One region of the Paraburkholderia sp. RL18-085-BIA-A genome, then DNA from elsewhere that is predicted to be linked to it. Evidence: predicted binding sites of a transcription regulator. Region 1 holds the regulator's gene; each other region holds the start of a gene.

Region 1 (7,833 bases):
GTACACAACAGAGCGATAGGACCAAGGACATCGAATGGCCCAACAAAAAACCAACCCGAAACTCGAGCAGGCGCTGACGCGTGGGGATCTGGCAATCCGACAGGCGAACTCGGCGCGAGCGACAGCGTTGCTGCGCGCGCTGGCCAAGATGATCGTCGAGGCGTCGGCGACCATCGGCGTGGAAGCGTTCACGCTGATTCCCGATGGCGACAAGATTTACGATCCGGCCGACGGACTGTGGCCGCAGGAATTGCAGATCTCGCTCGACGGTCCCGTCGAGGAAGCCGATCCGGACGAAGTGCGCACGGTGCGTCTGATCGCCGACGATCCGGCCACGGTGTTCCGGGTTGAATGGCAGCGCGCCGATGGGAAGATCGGGCGTCAGGATGGCGGGCCGTTCGCGACGGTCGCGTTTATCTCCGACGTGGATATTCCGTGGACGGACGACGAGGACTGAAGCGGGTTGGTTGAGTGCGGGCGCGAGGTGTGGAGTGCCGGGCGCCTCGCGTGACGCAACTGCAACCGCGGCAGTAACTAAAAGAAGTTGCAGTGGGTTCGCTGCATGCCCGCTAGCCGTCTGCGGTTCCTCAAAGGCATTGACTTATTTCATCATCCGGCGGCGAAACAGAATCGCCGACACGATAAACCCGCCCACCGCATAAGCCGCCAGCACGGCCAGATGCAACACCGCGTGGTCGATGGGCCGCGCCAGCATCGCCGGGCGGATCAGATCGACCGAGTGAGCGAGCGGCAGCAAGCCGGTCACAAACCGTGCGGCGGCGGGCAGTTGCGATGCGGGAAAGAACACACCGGAGAGCAACAGCATCGGCGTCAAGACCAGCGTCTGGTAAAACATAAAAAAATCATACGAGGGCGCGAGCGCCGTCACCACCATCGCGATACTCGCGAACGCAAGCCCGGTCAGGATGATGACCGGCAACGCCAGCAGCATCGACGGGAAATTCGCATAGCCCAACACGCCGGCCACCAGCATGATCGCTGCGCCCGACAGCATCGACTTGCTGCCCGCCCACATCACCTCGCCGAGCACGATGTCGCCGAGCGTGAGCGGCGTGTGCATGATCGCTTCCCACGTGCGCTGTACGTGCATGCGCGAAAAGCCCGAATACGTCGACTCGAAACTCGCCGACATCATGACACTCGACGCCACCGTGCCCGCCGCCAGAAACGCGATGTACGACACGCCGTCGACATGCCCGACCATCAGCCCGAGTCCGAAGCCGAGGCCGAACAGATAGATCATCGGATCGGCGAGATTGCCGAACATCGACGCGAGCGCGAGCTTCTTCCACACCAGATAGTTGCGGCGCCATACCGCGATCCAGTTCACCGCGTTGGCCGGGAAGGCGCCGAAGGGCTCCTGCTTCGACGGCGTGTCGCCCGGGGCTTCGTAAGTGCGTGCGTCCATTGCGTGTCTCGTGCGGGGGCGTTGCTGTGGCGTGGCGGTTTCGTTGCGGTGGCGTTATAGCTAGCGAGAGGGTGCTCGCATCAATGCGCGCCTTCAATCCTGCATCTCGCGACCGGTGAGCCGCAGGAACACGTCTTCCAGATTCGCCGGCCGATGCAGATAGCGCAGATCGGCGCGTTGCTTGAGCCGCGCGTGCACCGGCTGCGCGTCGTTCACGTAGCAGAACAGCGTCTCGCCGCTGATTTCCGTGCGCTCGACCAGCGGCGCCAGTTCATCGCGCAACGCAAGCGGATCGGGTCCGAAGATCTCGATCACATCGCAGCCGATCTCGGAGGCGATCAGCGCGCTCGGCGCGCCTTCGGCGATCTTGCGTCCTTCCTCGATCACGCACAGCCGGTGACAAAGCCGTTCGGCTTCTTCCATGAAGTGCGTGGTCAGCAGGATGGTCTTGCCGCGCGTGAGCAACGACCGCAGCCGCTCCCAGATCAGATGCCGCGCCTGCGGATCGAGCCCGGTGGTCGGCTCGTCCATGATCAACACGTCGGGATCGTTGATGAGCGCGCGCGCCAGCGTGAGACGCCGCTTCATGCCGCCCGACAACTCGCTCACGCGGGAATCCGCCTTGCTCTCGAGGCGCGCGAATTCGAGCAGCGACGGCACCGCCGCGCGACATTGCGCGGCGCTCATGCCGAAGTAGCGGCCGAACACCAGCAGATTCTCGCGCACCGTGAAATCGGGATCGAGATTGTCGAACTGCGGCACCACGCCGACCCGAGCCCGTGCCACGCGCGCGCGGCCGGGGATCGGTTCGCCGCACAGCCGGATCGCGCCGGCGTCGGGCGCCGCGATGCCGAGCAGCATGCGCAGCGTGGTGGTTTTGCCCGCGCCGTTTGGGCCGAGCAGGCCGAAACATTCCCCGGCGTTCACATGAAACGACAGTCCGTCAACGACCGTCTTTTCGCCGTAGTTCTTTTTGACCTCGTGGAATTCAATGGCGGCTTCAGGCATAACTATCGATCGAGGCTCCGGAAAACGGCGTTGATGGCCGGGAAGGCCGCCTATTCTAGGCTATCGCCGGCTAACGTCGAGTGGCGGCGAGTCGTTTCAGCGAGCCTCTTTTGCACTGCGCCATTGGCCCGCAAAAGCATCGCGATGGACGACCAATGTAGCGCGCACCGGGTTAGGGCGCGCCAGTTGCACACTTAGCGTTTTCCATCCCTTGCCAGTTGAATTGCGGCGCACCATGATTGATTCAGACCGCGCTTTCCGCGCGAAGGGAGAAAACCATGGCGAGCTACCAAAAAATCCTGCTGTGCTACGACGGCTCGCGCGAAGGCCGTAAAGCCCTGCGTTGCGGCGCCGACCTCGCGTTGGATCTGAAGGCGGAAACGCATCTGCTGTCCGTGGTCGACATGCGCTCCAGCATTGCGCAAAGCGCGGGCCTGCTGACCGATGTGGCGTGCGGCAGTTTTGAAAAGACCGCGCGCGATATTCTGCAGGAAGGGGTGAACTGGCTCACCGAGCGGGGCGTGAATGCGCAAGGGCATTTCGCGTTCGGCCATCCGATCGACGAGATCGCCAACCTCGCCAATGAATTGCATGTCGACCTCGTGGTGGTCGGGCATCGCTGCCGCACCGGCTTGTCGAGGTGGTGGATGGGCGCGGGCAATACGCCTTTGCTCGACCGGGTGTCGTGCAGCATTCTGGTGGCCTGTTCTTCCGCGCAGGAGCAGCAGCAAGCCGCGGCTTGAGGCGGCTTACCGCTTGATGCCCGCTGTGCGCAAACGGGCAGTGCGTCGGTCGAGTGGCTGGCCGTCAGGGCCAGCCGATCACTCGTTCAGATTAATTGCGGCCAGCTTCCACGTGAACAGACCTTCGCGCCTGAAAATCGCCGAGTAATGCGCGGCGTCCTCGCCGCCACGCCGGTAGGTGACGACGAACTCGTTGAGGCTGCGATAACCCGCCGAGGTTTGCCGTTGCGCGGGAGCAGCGTTGCCATTGGCGCTGTTGTTGGCATCACCGGCGGCAGGCGACGCGGGTGTTTCCGCGGCCGTAGGCGGGGCATTGTTCGCGGCAGCCCCTTCGGGTGGGCGCTCGCCCGGGTCGCCGTGCGGCGGCATACCGTTCAGCAAGGCCGCGACGCCGTCCGGTGTCGCATAAGCGTCGACTAGCGGACCGATCAGCGTCACGCCGATCATTGCGCCGATGGTGGCGAGTTTGCTGTTGTTATCCGCGTCCAGCCGACGTGTCAGCAAGCCGGCGATCTGCAGCTTCAGGCTGTCGCGCAACGCGGGGAAATCCACATACTGATTGACGGTTTCAACGTCGCGCGCATCGGCCGCGCGTTTGAGATTGTTCAGTGCGATATACGGTGATGCGTAAGCAAACCCGAACACGGCGATCACCACAATCACGATCAGCGTGATGATCAGCGGCCGGGTGGCGCTGCCTTTGTTGCGTGTCGGAACTGTCATCGAGCGGGACTCCCCATCAGGTTTGATCTAACGTGGACCTCGGTCACGCAGAAACCATCCCATTCTAGGCAAATTCCGCTGGCTAGTCTGGAAAGGGCGAAACAGCGAACGATTACGTGCGATGCATCAGGCAACTGCTGGCGGGCTCAACACTTAGTCAAGACTCGAACACCGCGCCGTGGACATTGGCTTCGTCGGCAATGCATCGGTCGATCATGCGGCACACCGCGTCGACCGTGCCGACCATGATCAGCCGCGACGGCCCGTGATAGACCCGCACCGGCGCGCGACGCGCCGGCTCGGCCGTGTTCAACCCCGAGTTCAATGACACGCGAGCAAATGCGGGCAACGCAGAAGGCAGGCTCGCTGCCTCGGCGGGTGTGTCGAACAGCGACGCGGTATTCGCCGCGGCCGCTTCGATCAATGAGCAAGGCACCAGATTGCGCAAATGGCGCAGACGACCGAACTGGCGAAAAGGCAGCAGGCGGGCAAGGCGTTCCATGAGTCTCTCCAGGCGATGCAGCGTTGATGCAGTGTGAGTGTGGCCAATAGTTACAAGCGAGGCACAAGCGAGGCACAAGCGAGGCACAAGCGAGGCACAAGCGAGGCACAAGCGAGGCACAAGCGAGGCACAAGCGAGGCACAAGCGACGTATCTGCGACGTATCTGCGACGCCAAGGCGCCGCGCTTGCGGCTTAAAACTCGCCGGGACGAATCAGCCCCACGGCGATGCCTTCCAGCGCGAATTCCGCACTGCCGGTCTCAACGAAGATGTTCTCGTAATCCGGGTTCTCGGCGATCAGCTCGATGCCGTTGGACCGGCGCTTCAGGCGCTTGACCGTGACGTCGTCGCCGAGGCGGGCAATGATGATCTGGCCGTCTTTCGCTTCGCTCCTCTTTTGCACCGCGAGCAGATCGCCGTCGAAGATGCCCGCGTCGCGCATGGACAGCCCGCGCACCTTCAGCAGGTAGTCAGGCTTGCTCGAGAACAGCGCCGGGTCGCACGCGTAGTGCTGCGAGATATGTTCCTGCGCGAGGATCGGGCTGCCGGCTGCCACCCGGCCGATCAGCGGCAGTGACAGTTGCATGATGCTGGCATGCGGCAACGTGAACTGGTACGGAGCCTCGTCCGGGCCCGCCAGCAGGCGGATGCCGCGCGACGCGCCGGCCGCGAGTTCGATTACGCCCTTGCGAGCGAGCGCGCGCAGGTGTTCTTCTGCCGAGTTGGCCGAGCTGAAGCCCAATTCGGCGGCAATCTCCGCGCGGGTGGGCGGAAAACCAGTGCGTTCGATCGCCCGGCGGATCAGATCGAATACCTGCTGCTGTCGTGCGGTGAGTTTTGTCATGGCCACTGTATGAATGAACAGGTGACTGTATTTTTATACAGTATTCGGCGCAATTCAAGCTTTACTTTAAGTTCGCTGGCTGGGGTGGCGTTCCAGCGCCGCTCTGCGACGTCGAAACAGCCGTTTTCGTGCCGCAACGCCTTATCCAGCTGCCATTACCACTTTTGCGTATTAAAAAATGAAGAAACATTATTTTTAATGATGAAAGCGCTTCGATAGACTGGCCTCCGAGTTGGCGCTCATGTGCACGTGACCGCGACGCAAAACGACACCAGACGCTGTTTCAGCGGACCACAACGCGGAGAAGATCGAACATGAACCATCGACACACGGGGCTGGCGGGCAGGACCAGGCAACTCATCGCGGCGCTCGCGTTCGGCGCGGCCGGCGTGCTCGGCACAATCACCCAGGCGCACGCCGCCGACACTACGCTGCTGAACGTTTCCTACGATCCGACGCGCGAGTTGTATCAGGACGTCAACCAGGCGTTCGGCAAGGAATGGAAGGCCAAAACCGGCGAATCGATCACTTTCAAGCAGTCGCACGGCGGCTCAGGCGCGCAGGCGCGCTCGGTGCTGGACGGTTTGCAGGCTGACGTCGTGACGCTGGCGCTCGCCTACGACATCGACGCGCTCGCCAGCAAGGGCCTCGTCGACAAAGGCTGGCAAAAGCGCCTGCCGGACAACGCGGCGCCGTACACGTCGACCATCGTGTTCCTCGTGCGCAAGGGCAACCCGAAGCACATCAAGGACTGGGACGATCTGATCAAGCCGGGCGTGTCGATCGTCACGCCGAATCCGAAGACCTCGGGCGGCGCGCGCTGGAACTATCTGGCGGCGTGGGCGTATGCCGAACATCAGCCGGGCGGCAATGCGCAGAAGGCGAAGGAGTTCGTCGGCAAGCTGTACAGGAACGCGGGCGTGCTGGATTCGGGCGCGCGTGGCGCGACCACCAGCTTCGTGCAGCGCGGTATCGGCGACGTGTTGATCGCTTGGGAAAACGAGGCGTTCCTGTCGCTGAAGGAGTTTGGTCCGGAGAAGTTTGAAATCGTCGTGCCGTCGGTGAGCATTCTGGCCGAACCGCCGGTCGCGGTGGTCGACAAGGTCGTCGACAAGCACGGCACGCGCAAGCTCGCCGAAGCGTATCTGAACTTTCTGTACAGCGAAGAGGGCCAGGAGATCGCCGCGAAGAACTTCTACCGGCCGCGTTCGAACAAGGTGCCGGCCGACCTGACCGCGAAGTTTCCGAAGCTGAAGCTGTACACGGTGGACGATTCGTTCGGCGGCTGGGCGAACGCGCAGAAGACGCACTTTGCCGACGGCGGCGTGTTCGATTCGATCTACCAGCCACAGTAAGTCTGCCGATGCCTGCCTTGTTGTCCGGCATCGGCATCGGCATCGACGGCACGGCGCGGCAACGCGCCACTTTCGAGCGCGCCCCTGGGCGCGCTTTCGGCCAACCGGAATCCGGCGGCCGAAGATCGGTATCACAACGCAAGCATCAACCTGAAGAGTATCCAGCATGACGACGTTGACCTTCCGAAAACCGAGCGCGCTGCCCGGTTTTGGCCTGACACTCGGCATCACGGTGGCTTATCTGAGCCTCGTGGTGCTGATCCCGCTGGCGGCGACCTTTCTCAAGACCGCGACCCTCGACTGGGATCAGTTCGTGCGCGCCGTGACGTCGCCACGGGTGCTCGCGTCGTATCGCCTGACGTTCTTTTCCGCGCTCGGCGGCGCGCTGATCAACGCGGTGTTCGGCTTTCTGGTCGCGTGGGTGCTGGTGCGCTACACGTTTCCGTTCAAGCGCATCGTCGACGCCGTGGTCGATCTGCCGTTCGCGCTGCCCACGTCGGTGGCGGGCATTTCGCTCGCGGCGGTGTACTCGGGCAATGGCTGGATCGGGCAGTTTCTCGAACCGCTCGGCATCAAGATCGCGTTCACCCCAGCCGGCGTGCTGGTCGCGCTGACCTTCATCGGCTTGCCGTTCGTCGTGCGCACGGTGCAGCCGGTGCTCGAGGAGTTCGAGCGCGAGCAGGAAGAGGCGGCCGCGTGCCTCGGCGCATCGCGCTGGCTGACGTTTCGCCGCGTCGTGTTGCCGGCGGTGTTCCCGGCGCTGCTGACCGGCTTCGCGCTCGCGTTCGCGCGCGCGCTCGGCGAATACGGCTCGGTGATCTTCATTGCCGGTAACGTGCCGATGAAGTCGGAGATCACGTCGCTGCTGATCATCACCAAGCTGGAGCAATACGACTATGCGGGTGCGACCGCGCTGGCGGTGGTGATGCTGGTGGTGTCGTTTCTGATGCTGCTGTTCATCAATAGCTTGCAGTGGTATTTGCAGCGCCGCACGAGCCGCGGCGGCGCGGGGCCGGCGCCGGTTGCCGCAACGAGTGTCGTCGCGATCGGCGGAGGTGTGCAATGAGCCGCCAATCCGTGAACGACGCGAATCGCGCGGACCATGCGAATCGCGCGCATCACGCGAACAACAGCGCGGCCGTGGCGCTTGCGCCGCGTGCGCCACTGAACGTCGCGCGCCGGCCCGACCCGGTGACCGAACGGCCCGTGGTGCGCTGGCTGCTGACCGG
Region 2 (7,833 bases), on a different contig from region 1:
CCTTCCGCAAACGCGCCGCCGAGCACCGCAAACCCCACGCCCTGATGCATGGTCCGAAAGCGTGCGAGAAACGCGTCGCGCGCGGCTTCGTCCATGCCGGGCTCCTGAGTCCAGACCGGCAAATCCGGATGCCGCTCACGCATCAACTCGACCACCTGTTGCAGGTACTCGAAACTGCTCAGGAACCCCAGGTAATTGCCGGGTTGCGCCGCATACTGCTTCGCGATCAGATCGACGATCGGCGCCAGCGAGCGCTCGCGGTCGCGCCAGCGCGTCGATACATTGCCGGCCACGCGCACCTGCAACTGTTCCGCGCGAAACGGCCCTTCCACGTCGAGCCATTGCGTCTGCTCTGGAAGCCCCAGGGTGTCGCGATAGAAATGGTGCGGGCTGAGCGTGCCGGAGAACATCACGGTGGTGCGCGCAGCCGCATAGCGCGTCGCGAGAAACGGCGCCGGGATCACGTTGCGCACGCATAGCGTGGCGCTGGTCTTGTCGCGCGGCGCGTAACGGTCGGTGGTAAGCGTCACGTCGAAAATCGAATGTTCGCCGAACTGCTCGGCCAGCGCGACAAAATGCATCGCGTCGAAGAAAAAGCGCAGCGACGCTTCGTCGATCGAAAGCGGCGCTTCGGCGAGCTGATCCGTGACCGCGCCGATCAGGTTCTGCGCCGCCGTCAGCAGTTTGCCGGGCACGTCGGCATAGACCTGATACGTGTCGGTCTGCGCGCGTTTGAGCGCACTCCATTCGCGCTGCAAGCGTTCGAGCGGCTTGCGCAAACTGGCCGGCGCAGTCTTGCGCGCGAGCCTGAACGCCGCCTGATCGAGCGACGCCGTGTACATCCGCCGCGCGCGGTCGAGCAGATTGTGCGCCTCGTCGACCAGCACGCCGACGCGCCACTGATTGATCTGCGTGAGCGCGTAAAGCATCGCGCTGCCGTCGTAGTAGTAGTTGTAATCTCCGATTACGACGTCGGCCCAGCGCGCCAGTTCCTGAGCCAGATAGTACGGACAGACCTCGTGCGCGAGCGCCGCTGCGCGCACCGCCGCGCGATCGAGACGCGGCCCCGCCAGCGCCGCGCTGCGGGCCGCGTCGAGCCGGTCGTAGAAGCCGCGCGCGAGCGGACACGACTCGCCGTTGCACGCTTTGTCGGGATGCTCGCAGGCTTTGTCGCGCGCGACCAGCTCCAGCGTTCTCAACGGCAACGGCGCACCGCGCGACGCGGCGCTTTGGTGCAGCGTTTCGATCGCGCCGAGCGCGAGCGAGCGGCCCGGCGTCTTCGCGGTCAGGAAGAACACCCGGTCGATCTGCTGTGCCCCAAACGCCTTGAGCAGCGGGAAAATCGTCGCGAGGGTCTTGCCGATACCGGTGGGCGCTTGCGCCATCAACGGCTTGCCGTCTCGCGCCGCGCGATACACCGACACCGCCAGTTCGCGCTGCCCGCTGCGAAACTGCCCATGCGGAAACTGCAACGCACCGAGCGCGGCGTTGCGCGCGGCGCAATGCGCCTCTTCCTGCACCGCCCAATCGAGAAAGCGTTCGCATTGCTCGACGAAGAAAATCTCCAGTTCGCGCGCGGTATGCGTTTGCGTCAACAGCGTTTCCTTCTGACTGCCGATCTCGAAGTACACCAGCGCAACCGTCAATTCGGCGAGCCCGCGCGCGCGGCACAGCAGATGACCATACACCAGCGCCTGCGCCCAATGCAGCGCGCGGTGATTGGCGGGCATCCGCTCCAGATCGCCGCGATGCGTCTTGACCTCTTCGAGACGGTTGGCGGCCGGATCGTAGCCGTCGGCGCGTCCGCGCACTGTCAGACCCCGATGCGTGCCCGTCAGCGTGATTTCGCTTTCGTAGCCGCTCGCGCGCCGCCCGGCGACCGTTACGTGACCGGCCATGCCTTCCAGCGAGGTTGGCGCGGGTGTGAAGCGCAGATCCAGATCGCCGCGTCTCGCGGTGAACTCGCACATCGCGCGCACGGCCACCACGTAGGTCATGCCGCTGCCCCAGTGCCGATCGTTGCGATGGTCTGCGCCATGGCTTCAGGTTCCAGGAGCGCTTCTTCAGCCCACCGCACGTCGAGCACCCGCACCGGCATCCCATGCTGCGCGCAGTACGCGAGCCAGCGAATCTGATTGTCCTGCAAGCGATCGCCGGGGCCCTTCACTTCGATCAGCTCATAGCGGCGTTCGGCCGGCCAGAAGCGGATCAGGTCCGGCAAGCCCGAACGGTTGCCGCGAATATCGCGCAGCAGACGCTCGAACCACAGCCTCAGATGCGCGGCGGGCAAACAGTCGAGCGCCATTGCGATGAGTTCCGGCGTAAGCAGCCCCCAGAAGACGAACGGCGATTGCAGCCCTGCCTTGCTGCGCAGATGCCGCAGAATCGTCTCGCGATAGACGCCGCTATCGAGTTGCGCAAGACACGCGGCGAACTGTTCCGCGCGGCGCGCGTGAAAATCCGGCGCGTGCAGATCGGCCGGGCCGCGCTGGAACGGATGAAAAAACGCGCCGGGCAGCGCCGCGAAAACCGGCTCCCAACACAGCAAGCCGAACAGCGAGTTGATCAGCGCGTTTTCGACGTAGTGCACCGGCGCGGCCTCGCATGTCAAATGATCACGCGCGACGTATTCGACCGCTTGCGGCGTCTCGGGCTTCGGCAACACCAGCGTGCTGCGCTCGACCGGCCGAGCGGCCGGCAAGCGTTGCGCCGGTTCGCCGCGCTTGCGCCGCAAACGCGGCAACATGCGCGCGATGCGCTGCGCCTCTTCTTCGCTTTCCGGCGCGACGGCTGCTTGCGAGGCCAGCGCGAAGGCTTCGTCGAAGCGCTCGCTGCGTTCGAGCACTCGCATGCGTCGGTGGCGCGCGCCGGGCCACGCGCAGCCTTCATAAACAGCGAGCGCGGCGCTCCAGTCCTGGCGACGCTCGCAATCCTGGCCGATACGGAACAGCAATTTCGCGCGACGCGTTTCGAGCCACGGGTTCGCGGTTTCGATCGCGGCGACGGTGGCGACGAGTTCTTCGTGCGCCGTCGCGGCGCCGTCGATGGAAAGCCACTCCAGTGCTTCGCGGCACGCATGCAGCGCGAGATAGGCGTCGATGTCCGCGCGTTGCTGGAACGCGCGCGACGACGGTGAGAACGCCACCTTTTCGTACTGGAACACGCCGAGATCGGCGAGCACGAACTCCGACCAGTCTTGCTGCAAGTTGCCGAAGAACATCAGACGCAGCCGTTCGCAAAGCGGCGCAATGACGACGTGAAGGACGCGGTCCGTGGTCTGCGCATGCCATACGGAAAGTGGGCGCTGCGGTCCGCTTTGTGCCTCGCTATTGCCTGCATAAAACGGTCGCAACGTTTCAAGCGGATCCGGCTTGCGCAAGCTCTTTGCACCGGGAATCAACACAAGGGCTTCCGCGAATATCTCCAGCAACTGGGCGCGTGTGCTGAGCGCGAACAGATCGTCGAGTGTGAGGGCCGGTTCGGTATCGATCCAGCCGAGCGCCGCCATCGGCGCGGCCGCCTGCAACGGACAGCCGATCTCGTCATAGGACAGACGGCTCGCGCGAAACAGCGTGCCTTTGCGCATCAGCATGCGCACGAGCAGCGCCCGCGATACGGGTGGCAAGCCTGCGAACGCGTCGATGAACGCATGCTCCTGCGCGTCCATCAGATCGTCGTAACGCGTGGCGAGCCACGCCAGCGCGCGCTCGAAATTCTGTAGATAGTAAGGGACGTCAGAGCGGAAATCTGACCGAGCATCATTTGCCACGGGCTTGTGCATAGACTGTATGTTTATACAGTGATGATAGCAAAGTCGGTGGCGGGGGCGGCCAGTGGCGCCTCATCGATGAAGCCGCAGCGCGCATTCCGGCTACTGCGGAAAATGCTTTAAGCGGCCAACCACACCACAGTCAACGAGCGCACGCCCTGTGCGCCGCGAATCAGCACGCCTTCGATATCGGCTGTCGCCGAAGGTCCGGTGACGAGCGCCGCGTAACGCGCGTCACGGAAATCGCCACGCCGATAGACGTCCTGCAAACCATCGATCAGTTGCGCGGAATCGAGCAACACGATCAGATGCTGGACGATATAGCCCAGCGCGTTGACCACATACTCGCGTTCGCTGAACCAGACCGAGCCGGTTTCGGCCACGCCAAAGCGGGCACGCACCACACCGACGTCGACATCCTCCAACGAAGTGGGTTCCGTGTCCGCCGTCAGCGCACGCGTACCCGGCACTTCGGGGCTTGCCGATGCAATCGACACCGCATCGCCGAACCGCTCCCGGATCAAAGCGCTCACCTCGCTTGCGGTCGCCGCCTCGACACAGGTGCCGCCCATCGCCTGCAATGCCGCAGTGAAACGCGCACGGCGATCGCCGCCCGCCGTGTTGAACAGCGGCACATCCGGACACGGCCGTGCCGGCGGTTGCGCGGCGCGCACCTTGGCGAGAAAAGCCTCACGCGTTGCCATCACCACCTCCGCGATTTTTCTTGTACCAGGCATGGAAGGTCAGCTTCGGCGCTTCCGGCAACTCACGCTGCTTGCCCCAGATGTTGAGCGGGTTATACAGCACGAAGTTCGGCAGATGACGCAATGCGCCGCCCATCGACGACACCGTCGCGCGATACAAGGTCGGGCTCGCCAGCAGACGCCCGGCCATCTTCAACACTTCCTGCTTCACGAACGGCACTTCATGACGCTCGGCGATCACCGTGCGCCATTTGTAGATCTGCTCGTGAATGTTGATCTTCACCGGACACACGTTCGTGCAACTGCCGTTGAGCGTCGACGCGAACGGCAATGCACTGTAGCGCTTCAGATCGAAAGTCGGATTGATGATCGCGCCGATGGGCCCCGAATAGGTTCCGCCATACGAGAGTCCGCCGCTGCGCCGATACACCGGACAGGTGTTCATGCAGGCGCCGCAGCGAATGCACTTGAGCGAGTACCAGAAGTCCTCCATCGCGAGCCGCTCCGAGCGGCCATGATCGACGAGGATGAAGTGCATCTCGGTGCCCGGACGCGGCGCGCGGAAATGCGACGTGTACTGCGTGATCGGCGAGCCCAGCGCGCTGCGCGACAGCATGCGGATAAACACGCCGAGATCCGACACCCTGGGAATCAGCTTCTCGATGCCGATCGACGCGATATGCAACGGCGGCACGTTCGCGGACAGATCCGCGTTGCCTTCGTTAGTACACACGACGACCGTGCCCGTCTCCGCCACCGCGAAATTGCAGCCGGTCATGCCGGCTGTCTTTTCGCGCACGAAGTACGGGCGCGTATTCATGCGCTGGCTCTCCGCGAGATAGTGGATGTCGCTATTCTTCGGATCGGTGCCGATGGTGCGGCCGAACAGCTCGGCGACATCGGCGCGCAGCTTATGTACCGCCGGCACCACCATGTGGCTCGGGTCTTGATGATCGAGCTGCTGGATGCGTTCGCCCAGATCGGTTTCCATCACCGTAATGCCGCGCGGTTCGAGATACTCGCGCATCTTGCATTCGTCGGTGAGCATCGACTTGCTTTTGACAAGCGTGGTCATGCCGCGCCCGGACATGATCTCGTGCACCAGCGCGTTGTGTTCCTCGGCGGTGGCGGCCCAATGCACGACGACGCCGTTGGCCTCGGCAGCCGCGGCGAACTGTTCCAGATAATCGGCCAGGTGCGACAGCGTATGTTCCTTGATGCCCGACGCCAGTTCGCGCAGCGTCTCCCATTCGGCGATACCATGCGCCTGCGCATCGCGCTTCTCACGCAAATCCCACAGACGTTTGTCGTGAAACGCGACGTGCTCGGTCTTTTTGATGAAAGCGCCCGCGGCTTTCGCGTGATCTATCCGGCTCATTCGCGTGCTCCGTTGAGAACCTGCGCGATATGAATGAAGCGCGCGTCGGCCTTCATGCGTTCCGCGCAGCCTTGCTGGTGCATCAGGCACGACATGTCGCCCGACACGATGTATTCGGCGCCCGCATTCAGATGGTCGCGCACCTTGTCCTGCCCCATGCGCACCGACACCGGTTCTTCGGTGACCGAGAACGTGCCGCCGAAACCGCAGCATTCGTCGGGTCTTGCCGGCTTGACGAACTCGATGCCCTTCACGCGCTCAAGCAATGCACGCGGTTTCGAAAACGGCGTGGCCGCGATTTCCGACACCGATGCTTCCTTCAGATGACGCAACGAGCTGCAACTGTTGTGCAAGCCGACGCGATGCGGAAACTCTGCCCATGGAAATTCACGCGCGCCGATCACGTCGTGCAGAAACTCCACCAGTTCATACGCGTTCGCGCGGACCTTCCTCACTTCGCTGGTCTGTTCGATGGCGGTGAGATGCTCGCGTACATGATGGATACAACTCGCGGACGGCCCGACGATGTAGTCGTAGCCCGCGAAGTTGCGCGCGAACACGCGCTCGGCGCCGGCTGCGTCGGCATGCGCGCCGCTGTTGGCCATCGGCTGGCCGCAGCAGGTTTGCTCCTGCGGATAATCGACCTCGATACCGAAGCGTTCGAGCAATTCGAGCGTGGCGATCCCCACTTCGGGATAGAACGCGTCGATGAAGCACGGGATGAACAGGGCGACTTTCATAAGCTCTTTGAAAAGAATGCGGCGAGCGGAGATTCGCCTACTCTACTGCGGAACGGGGCTGGAAGGCCATGACAGCTTGGGGACGCCCGCGGACCGGGTGCGAGTTCCGAGTGGCTCGGCCTGTTTGGTCATGTTGGTCTGACCACGAATATAAGGAAGTCGCCGGATCGTGTCAATCGCGAAAGGAAGCGCGCGGGAGGTTGCCGGCTGAAGCGCGCGGCGTGCGGCAAGAAGCGGGGAGCCGCACGAGGTTGAGTCTGAGGAACGCCTCCGGACATGGCGTGAGGCTAACGCACGCGATTACGCAGCCGATTAAGCAGCCATCCGCTCAGGCAACCCCATTCGCCGACGGATTCGCCGCGTCGTCCTTATACATCTCGCGCACATACGTCAGATGACGCTCGGCCGCCTTGCGCGCCTTCTGCGCGTCGCGCGCCATCACGGCGTCGTAGATAGCCTGATGCTGGCTCATCAACTGCTTTTCCATCGCGTCATCGTAGTCGATCAACCGATGATATTGCCGCATACCTTCGCGAATCAGCGTATGGATGCCATGCATCACATGAGCGAGCGCGACGTTGTGCGTGGAGTCGGCAATCGCAAGGTGAAACGCGGCGTCCAGTTCAGCCAGGTTCACGCGATCCTGCGACAGTGAGCCAGCCTTCAACGCGTTGAAGGCCGCGCTGATCTTCTTCAGGTCCGCCGCAGTCGCGCGTTGCGCGGCATACACAGTCGAAATTGCTTCGAGCCCCTGGCGCAGTTCCAGAATATCGGCGCTGGTGCGCGGATTTTGCAGCAGCAGCTCGGCGAGCGGCTTGGAGATGATCGGCGCGGTTACGTCGACCACTGTGAAGCCGCCGCGCCCCGACGTTTCGATGTAGCCGTCGGCTTCCAGCCTGATCAACGCTTCCCGCAGCGACGGCCGCGACACGCCGAGCTGCGTGGCCAGATCGCGTTCGGCCGGCAGCCGGTCGCCCGGCATCAGCGTGCCCTCCGAGATCAGTTGCTTGATCTGGTCGGACACCACGTCGGAGAGCCGTTTGCGCGTGAAGGACTGGATCGGGCGGAATTCCATGGGCAGCGATCGGTGAAACCGGGTTGACGAAGCAGATTGGCAGGCAGTGGCCGAAGACCCGCGCGACCTTGAACGACTGTCGCACGGTGCGTGAATTATACCGTTCGACAGCAAGCGCCGAGCTTGCGCGCTACGGACGATGCGTGCGGCAAAGGACGGACGTCCCG
Region 3 (7,833 bases), on a different contig from region 1:
ACCGGCAACTTCCCGGCGCCCGCACGCGACGCCATTTCGTTCTCGCCGATGATCTTCGCGATCTCCGCATCGGCCTGCGCCCCGTACTGCGCAAAGACGTCGGTGTGATAGGCCGTCGTGCCAGCCGCGCCGAGCTGTGTGCCGGAATCGTTGCGGGTATCGGCATCGACCTGCATCGACAGGCCGATCCGCAACGGGTGCGCCGCAAGCTCACGCTGGTCGAGCTGGATACGCACCGGCAGGCGCTGGACGATCTTGATCCAGTTGCCCGTGGCGTTCTGCGCCGGCAAGACGGCGAAGGCGCTGCCCGTCCCCGCTGAGAAGCCGACCACCCGGCCGTGATATTTGACGCTCCCGCCATACACGTCCGCGGTCAGTTCGACCGGCTGGCCGATGCGCATATGCCTGAGCTGCCCTTCCTTGAAGTTCGCATCGACCCACACGCCGTCGAGCGGCACGATCGCCATCAGCGGCGTGCCCGGCGCCACGCGCTGACCGACCTGCACCGAGCGGCGGGCCACGTAGCCGGTCACCGGAGCCGGCAACGTATTGCGGGCATAGTTCAGATAGGCGTCGCGGACCTTCGAGGCGGCACCCTGCACATTCGGATGCTGTTCGATCGTCGTCCTGTCGGTCAGCGCGTGGTTGGCTTCGGCCTGTTGGCGGGCTGCGTCAAGCGCAGCCTGGGCCGAATTGACCGCATCGCGGGCGTGCGCAATGTCTTCGCCCGATACCGCCCCCGTGTCGGCAACCGCCTGACGACGCTTCAGGTCATTATTTGCGCGTGCGAGATCGGCCTCGCGCTGCGCAACGGTAGCGGCATAGAAATCATTGTTCACGTAAAGACCGCTGACCTGTCGCACGGTCTGGCCGAGCGTCGCTTCGGCGTTCAGCAGCGCGACTTTCGCATCGGCGCTGTCGAGCGTGACGACCGGGTCGCCCTGCTTGACGATCTGCGTGTCGTCGGCGTTGACCGCCACGACCGTCCCGGAGACCTGCGGTGTCAGCTGCACGAGATTGCCGCTGACGTAGGCGTCGTCAGTCGACTGGTGATAGCGCGCGTACGTGATGTAGTACGCGCCGTATGCCGCGCCTGCCGCGACCACGGCCATGCCGAGGAGAGCAAGCAGCAGCTGGCGCTTGCCGGGCGCAGTCGCGTTCGGCGCGTTGTCTGCGGGAGTGGTTTGTGCGCCGCTGGTATTTTCGGTGACTGTATCGGTGTCCGCCGTCTTGCGGTCGGACGTGATGCTATCGCTCATTTCAGATCTCCTGACGGGTATGCGAACGCGCCGTATCAACGCGCGGCGATGACGGGGCTGGAATGCGCGGCAACGTCCGCGCGACGGGTTTCATCTTTTGATGTATCGACATAACCGCCACCGAGTGCGGAAGCGAGCGCGATCTGCTGGTCGCGGCGGTTCATCTTCAGATTGGCAACGGCCTGATCGGCGTTCAGTGCATTCATGTCGGCATTGAGCACGGTGAGCTGGTTGGTCAGCCCGGCCTTGTATTGCGTGATCGCTAGCTGATCGGCGCTCTGCGCGGCCTGCTGCGCAGCCTGTGCGTCGACGAGTTGTGTATCGCTCGAACGGATCTGTGCGAGTTGCGTTGCAACTTCGGTCAGCGCGGTGATCAGCGTCTGGTTGTAGCCGGCCACGGCATAGTCAAACTCGGCGTAGCGGCCCTTCAGTTGCGCGCGCAATGCGCCTCCATCGAAAATCGGCAGATGGATCGCGGCGCCTGCCGAAGCCGTGCGGCTCGCGGCGGTAAGAAACCGGCCGAATCCGAACGCGTCGAGGCCGATGGCCGCGCTGAGGTTGATGTCCGGATAGAACTCCGCCTTGGCTTCCTTCACTTCGTGCGTCAACGAATCCACGCGCCAGCGAGCGGCCACGATGTCCGGGCGGCGGCTCACCAGATCCGCCGGCAGGTTGTCCGGCAGACGCACTTCGTCGCCAACGCCAAGCGTCGGGGGGACGATCGATAGACCACGATCGGGGCCCGCGCCGAGCAACGCGGCCAGCTGGTAACGGGTGATCAGAATGCTGCCGTCGAGTGCCGCGAGATTCGCGCGGCTCGTAGCGAGATTCGCCTGCGCGGTTTTACGCTCTACTTCGGTATCGAGACCGGTTGCGATACGGCCTGCCGTGATGCGGTCGATCTGCTCGCGGCGCCCGACCTCCTGCTGCGCGATGTCACGCAACGCATACAGCCGGGCAAACTGGTTGTAAGTGCGTGCGATGGCCGTATTCAGCGTGAGCTTGACGGCTTCTGCGTCAGCCTGGCTTGCCTGCACCTGCGACACGGCCGCCTTCAGTGCTTCGCGGTTCTTGCCCCACAGGTCGAGGTCGTATGAGGCGGAGAGCAGCCCCTTGTTCTCGGTCTGCCACGAGCCGGCGAAAGGCGGCGGGACGAGTGTGTTGGCGCTGTATTGCTGGCGCGTGAGCGAGTAGCTCGCGTCGACGTGCGGCAGCGTGCTGGACTTGGCGGTTTCGCTGAACGCCTGCGCCTGGGCGACACGGGCACGCGCCTGTTCGATCGTCGGGCTGCCCTTGAGCGCTTCTTCGAGCAGTGCCTTCAGTTGCGCGTCACCGAACTGGTCGACCCAGTCGGCTGCCGGCCAGCGGCCGCTCTCGGCCGGCACGCTCTGCGTGGTTTCGAACCGCTGTGGCTCGGCCATCTGCTTGTCGCTGGAAATGCCCGCATAGTTGGCGCAGGCGGAAAGCACGGCCGCGAAGATCATGGATACACCCAGCTTCATCACACGGGCGCCGCTCTCGGCCCGGAAAGACTGCTTATTCATTTTCTGACCTATCAGATAATTGAACAAAAAAAACGGACCTGCCTGCCCAGACTCAATCGCCGATGAACTTGCGAAGCAGGCGGCGCAGTTCTTCGAACTCAGCCTTGGTGAACTTCTTCAGGCGTTCGTTCAGCACTTGCGGCGCGATTTCGGGAATCTGGGCTGCCACTTCCTCGCCCTTCTCCGTCAGCGTCAGATTGACCACGCGGCGATCGTCGACACTGCGCGAACGTTTCAGCAAACCCTTCGCTTCCAGTTTGTCCAGCGTGCGCGTCATGAGTCCCGTGTCGATGCCAAGCAACTTCGACAGTTCGAACGGCGTAGCGGCGGCGCCACGCGTGAGCGCGAGCAGAATACCCATCTGCTGGCTGCTGATGTCGAGGTCCTTGAGGGCTGCATCCATCTCTGCGGTGATCATATTGCGCGCCTTGGTGAGCGTGAAGCCGACACTTTGCGTAAGCATGAAATTCTCCTTCGTGTAGTGGCCCATTGCACTCCCCAATTTGTTGATATTAACAATAACTGCATTATCAGATATTGTCAAGAATCTTTTGGTTCGTTTGATGATGCTCGATATCTTTCAGTCGATCAATGGCCGCCGGCGCCCGCTGCGCCCGCACTCGAGCCTTTACCGGGCTTCGTGACCCAGATCAGCGGAATGATCACGAGAAAGATCACACCCGACAGCCAGAACACGTCGTTCAGGCCGAGCATCGAAGCCTGAGTGTTTAACGACGTTTCGAAGAACGCCATGGCTTTGGCCGCACTGACATCGAGCGTCGCCTGCAGGTTGGCGATGGCGTCGACAAAGTTCGGATTGTTCACGCTCGCCTGTTCAGTCAGTCGCGCATGGTGCAGGATCGTCCGGTTGTTCCAGCCGGTGCTCATCAGCGACGTACCGACCGCGCCGGCGAAAATCCGCGCGAAGTTCGACAGCCCCGCTGCTGCCGGAATTTTTTCGGGCGGCAGGCCCGACAGGATGATCGCCGTGAGCGGCGTGAAGAAAAGCGCGGTAGGAATGCCCTGGAGCAAGGTCGGCAGCACCAGCGTGAACGGGTCGACGCCGGTCGTGTAGTGCGAGCGCATGAAGAACACGCCGGCGAAGCCGAGGAAGGCGAGCGTCGCCAGCACCCGTGCATCCGAGCGCGGCATGATCTTGCCCAGCACCGGCGCGAGGATTACCGCGAAGATGCCGAGCGGCGCGGTCACGAGCCCTGCATCCACCGAGCGGTAGCCGAGAAAGCCCTGGATCCATTGAGGCAGGATCACCAGATTCGCGAAGAACACCGCGTACGCGACCGAAATCGCGATGGTCCCCCCGAGGAAATTGCGTTGAGTAAAAAGCCGGAGATCGACGATCGGCTTCTTTTCGGTGAGCTCCCAGATCAGGAAGAACACGAAGCTGATTGCTGCCACGATGGTCAGCGCCCAGATCACAGGGGAATTGAACCAGTCGAGGTCCTTGCCCTTGTCGAGCATGATCTGCAGCGACGCCACCCATGCGATCAGCGAGATCAGGCCCACCTTGTCGAGCGGCAGCTTCCGTCCCGGCGTTTCGCGGTCGCGATAGATCGTCCAGATCACCCCGGCGGCGAACAGACCCACCGGGATGTTGATGTAGAAAATCCAGGACCAGCTGTAGCTGTCCGTGATCCAGCCGCCCAGCGCCGGACCGACGATCGGCCCGACCGTCGCGGTCATGGCCCAAAGCGCCAGCGCGCTCGAGCTCTTTTGCTTCGGGAACGAGCCAAGCAGCAGCGCCTGCGACAGCGGCACGAGCGGCCCCGCCACAGCGCCCTGCAGTATCCGGGCCGCGAGCAGCACCGGCAGGCTGGGGGCCAGGCCGCACAGCCACGACGACAGCACGAACAGCAGGATTGCCCAGACGAATAGCTTGACCGGCCCGACACGCTGGGTGAGCCACCCAGTCAACGGAATCGACACGGCGTTCGCGGCGGCAAAGAGCGTGATGACCCACGTCCCTTCATCAACGGACACGCCCAGATTGCCGGAAATCGTCGGAATCGCGACGTTGGCGATGGACGAATCCAGCACGTTCATGAAAGTGGCCAGAGCCACGGCGAACGTGCCGAGCATGAATCTGGCACCGTTCAGTGGCGGCGGGGAAACTGCATGTGTCGACGGGTTCATGATGCGTCCTGTGGGCTAATTCAGAACTCAGCTACCCGTGTGTCGGCAGTCAAAGTATCTGACATGTCAGCTATTCGAACAAAAAAATACCGGGCCATTCTGCCGGGACAGTGCACGTCAGCCCGTCCAGGAACCGTGGACCACGGGTGGTGGCCTGGCATTCGCGGGTTGGGTTCGTTGCACCATGTTTCTGATACAACATTATCTGACTATGCAGCTATATGCAAGAACTTTTTCGTGCTGCGTTTTTGTGGGTGCGCTCCGCTCCAACTTCCGGTGGACCCGTGGCCGTGGCGGAAACGTGCGACGTCAATGCCCCGTACCTCGGCCGGTCCGCCGCGGTGGAAAAGCCTGCTCAAACGGGAAGACGATTGCTGGAGGGGCTCAACCGTTGCATATCAAGAGGCGAGCAATGAGCAGATCCTCGCGTCGTGACTCGTGCAACGCGCCCTAGCCCGCGTGCCATGAGTGGTTCGCGGTCTTCATTCTTCGTTACCGGAGAACCTGGTCATGCGCGCGCTCGCCGAAGCGATGCGCCAGAGCCTCGAGCGCCGCCGCTTCGCCAAGGCATCCCGCACTGCGGCACATTTGTACCGATGCCCCGCAACAGGCCCAAAACGTTAGCTTGAAAATCCGCTCTTTACTGTATATATATACAGGTATGTTTGGATATACAGTTCTGGAGGGTGTCATGGAGCATCTGGTCCGTGTGCAAAATGAGCGAGACCGTCGCACGCTCGCGTGGTTGCGCGAGCATGTTGGCGACGCAGCCATCGTGGCCGCGGCGCGCCGGTGCGGCCCGTCGAAGCCGTACCTCTCGATGGTATGCCGGACACTCGGGGTGACCGCGCCACGTTTCAGCGCGCAGCGTCGGCACACGCCGAGCGCGACGGCCGAACAGTCGCTGGCGACAATCAGGCAGATCCTGGCTTCGCGGACCCGCCGTGCGACGCCCGTACCTGCTGGCATGCGAAGCGGATAAAAACTCCGCTGGCTGCTGACGGAATGACTGCCAGGGTGTCGTCACGATTCCGCCTGGCATTGGGCTCGCGACGACCGCTGTCGCTGGCTCGGAGTGCATTTCCGACAGCGTTTCTACAATGTGCCGTGGCCTGTGCCGCTGATCGAGACCGTGCATCCGCTGGAATCTCCCGCGACCGTCAAGGAATCCGGACCGTCCGCCGATATCCAGTCTTGACCTATACAGAGAACGGACCGGCATGCGCCCGAATATGACGATCAAATTTCGGTTGCTGGCGACGCTGACGTTGCTTGGAGCGTTGCTAGCAGTCACGGGCCTATTTGGGATCGCCGGTATGCGGGTGGCGAACGGCACGGTAAAGCAGGCGTACATGAACGACGTCGCAGCCGCTACTGCGCTCGGCCGCTCCAACCTGAACCTAACGGTCGTTCGTACAACCCTCGATCGCGTGCTCCTCCATCCGGAGTCACCGGATACGCCCGCGCTGCTCGAAAAGGCGCTCAATTACCTCGCAGTATCCAACTCGGCCTGGGCAGCTTACCAGGCGCTACCCGCTTCGGACGAGGAAGCGGCACTGTCGAAAGTGGTCGCGGACGCTCGCAGCGCGCTATTGAACAACGCAATCCAGCCGATGGTCGATGCCATGCGCAAGGGCGACCACGCCAGCGCCGACAGGCTGGCAATGGTAGATATTCCGCCGCTCGCCGCCGCGTTGACGCAAAAGACGGCTAGCCTCGCAACGAGCAAGGCGCGACGCGTTACCAGTCGGCGCAGGACCACTACAACACCTTGCTGGCCTTCACGCTGCTGGCGATCGCGCTCGGTCTGATCGCCTGCGTCACGAGCGGCATCACCTTGTTGCGCGCGATCTCGCGCCCTCTCGATCTGACAGTGCGTCACTTCGAGCGGATTGCCAGGGGCGACATGACCGGCAAGTTGCACTTCGATTCCCGCGATGAAATGGGCAAGCTCGTTGCCAGCGTCGGCACCATGCAGGACGGCATCGCCGCGATGATCGAGCAGATCGCGCGCGGCACGGATTCGATCGCGGCAGCGACGCAGCAGATTTCGGCGGGCAACAACGACCTGTCGCAGCGCACGGAATCACAGGCTGCGTCAGTGGAAGAGACGGCTGCCAGCATGGAACAGTTGACTGGCGCGGTCATGCAGAACGCGGAGCACGCGCGGCAGGGTCAGGCGCTCGCCCAATCGACCAACGACATTGCCGCCGCGGGCGCCGATGTGGTTGATCAGGTGATTGCAACGATGGGCGAGATCGACGGAAGCGCCCGCAAAATGAGCGAAATCATCACCGTAATCGAAGGGATCGCGTTTCAGACCAACATTCTCGCGTTGAACGCCGCCGTGGAAGCGGCGCGTGCTGGCGAACAGGGCCGCGGCTTCGCGGTTGTCGCGGGCGAGGTGCGCACGCTTGCGCAGCGCTCGGCGGTGGCGGCGAAGGAAATCAAGGAACTGATCGGCAACTCGACCGCGCGCGTAGCGGATGGCTCGCGGCTCGTCGGCAAGGCGGGCGAGACGATCGGTGAGGTTCGTACCGCAGTGCGCCGCGTGACGGCGATCATGAACGAAATTGCGACGGCTTCCGCCGACCAAAGCAACGGTATCGAAGAAGTGAATCGCGCGGTGTCGCAGTTTGACGAAATGTCCCAGCAGAACGCAGCGTTGGTCGAGCAGGCGGCGGCCGCCGCGGCGTCACTTAAAGAGCAGACCGACTTGCTGAGAATCGCCGCCGGGCGATTCCAATTGGGTCGAGCCCCGGTGTGACGCAGGGTATGCCGGCGACCGAGTGATCGGTCCAGTCGCTGGTTTGAATCGCAGCAATCCTGCTGCTGCCCAGTCGTTAGTCGAATTCGTGGTGTTGCGGCAACTGGTCGGT

Evidence for each region. The regulator LexA, encoded in region 1, represses DNA repair genes until DNA is damaged. The targets are predictions, from matches to a motif close to ACTGTATNNNNATACAGT.
Region 2: a site for LexA is predicted at 3,784-3,801, ahead of P0D89_RS14900 (VRR-NUC domain-containing protein). Genes of this name have one in related genera too.
Region 3: a site for LexA is predicted at 5,597-5,614, ahead of P0D89_RS17430 (CppA family protein). Genes of this name have one in related genera too.

The regions. Positions count from the first base shown of each region.
Region 1 covers NZ_JARESU010000023.1:27,148-34,980, forward strand. Annotated here, with positions in the region: gene P0D89_RS17780 (hypothetical protein) at 35-457, shown strand; gene P0D89_RS17785 (ABC transporter permease) at 602-1,429, opposite strand; gene nodI (nodulation factor ABC transporter ATP-binding protein NodI) at 1,523-2,437, opposite strand; gene P0D89_RS17795 (universal stress protein) at 2,716-3,180, shown strand; gene P0D89_RS17800 (DUF2939 domain-containing protein) at 3,259-3,903, opposite strand; gene P0D89_RS17805 (hypothetical protein) at 4,061-4,405, opposite strand; gene lexA (transcriptional repressor LexA) at 4,599-5,249, opposite strand; gene P0D89_RS17815 (sulfate ABC transporter substrate-binding protein) at 5,564-6,604, shown strand; gene cysT (sulfate ABC transporter permease subunit CysT) at 6,771-7,670, shown strand; gene cysW (sulfate ABC transporter permease subunit CysW) at 7,667-7,833, shown strand, end outside.
Region 2 covers NZ_JARESU010000017.1:120,474-128,306, forward strand. Annotated here, with positions in the region: gene P0D89_RS14895 (ATP-dependent DNA helicase) at 1-1,997, opposite strand, end outside; gene P0D89_RS14900 (VRR-NUC domain-containing protein) at 1,994-3,769, opposite strand; gene P0D89_RS14905 (LutC/YkgG family protein) at 3,889-4,473, opposite strand; gene P0D89_RS14910 (lactate utilization protein B) at 4,460-5,851, opposite strand; gene P0D89_RS14915 ((Fe-S)-binding protein) at 5,848-6,591, opposite strand; gene P0D89_RS14920 (FadR/GntR family transcriptional regulator) at 6,920-7,666, opposite strand.
Region 3 covers NZ_JARESU010000022.1:77,112-84,944, forward strand. Annotated here, with positions in the region: gene P0D89_RS17410 (HlyD family secretion protein) at 1-1,259, opposite strand, end outside; gene P0D89_RS17415 (efflux transporter outer membrane subunit) at 1,295-2,803, opposite strand; gene P0D89_RS17420 (MarR family winged helix-turn-helix transcriptional regulator) at 2,856-3,293, opposite strand; gene P0D89_RS17425 (DHA2 family efflux MFS transporter permease subunit) at 3,392-4,954, opposite strand; gene P0D89_RS17430 (CppA family protein) at 5,646-5,936, shown strand; partial or broken gene P0D89_RS17435 (methyl-accepting chemotaxis protein) at 6,175-7,721, shown strand; gene P0D89_RS17440 (GFA family protein) at 7,798-7,833, opposite strand, start outside.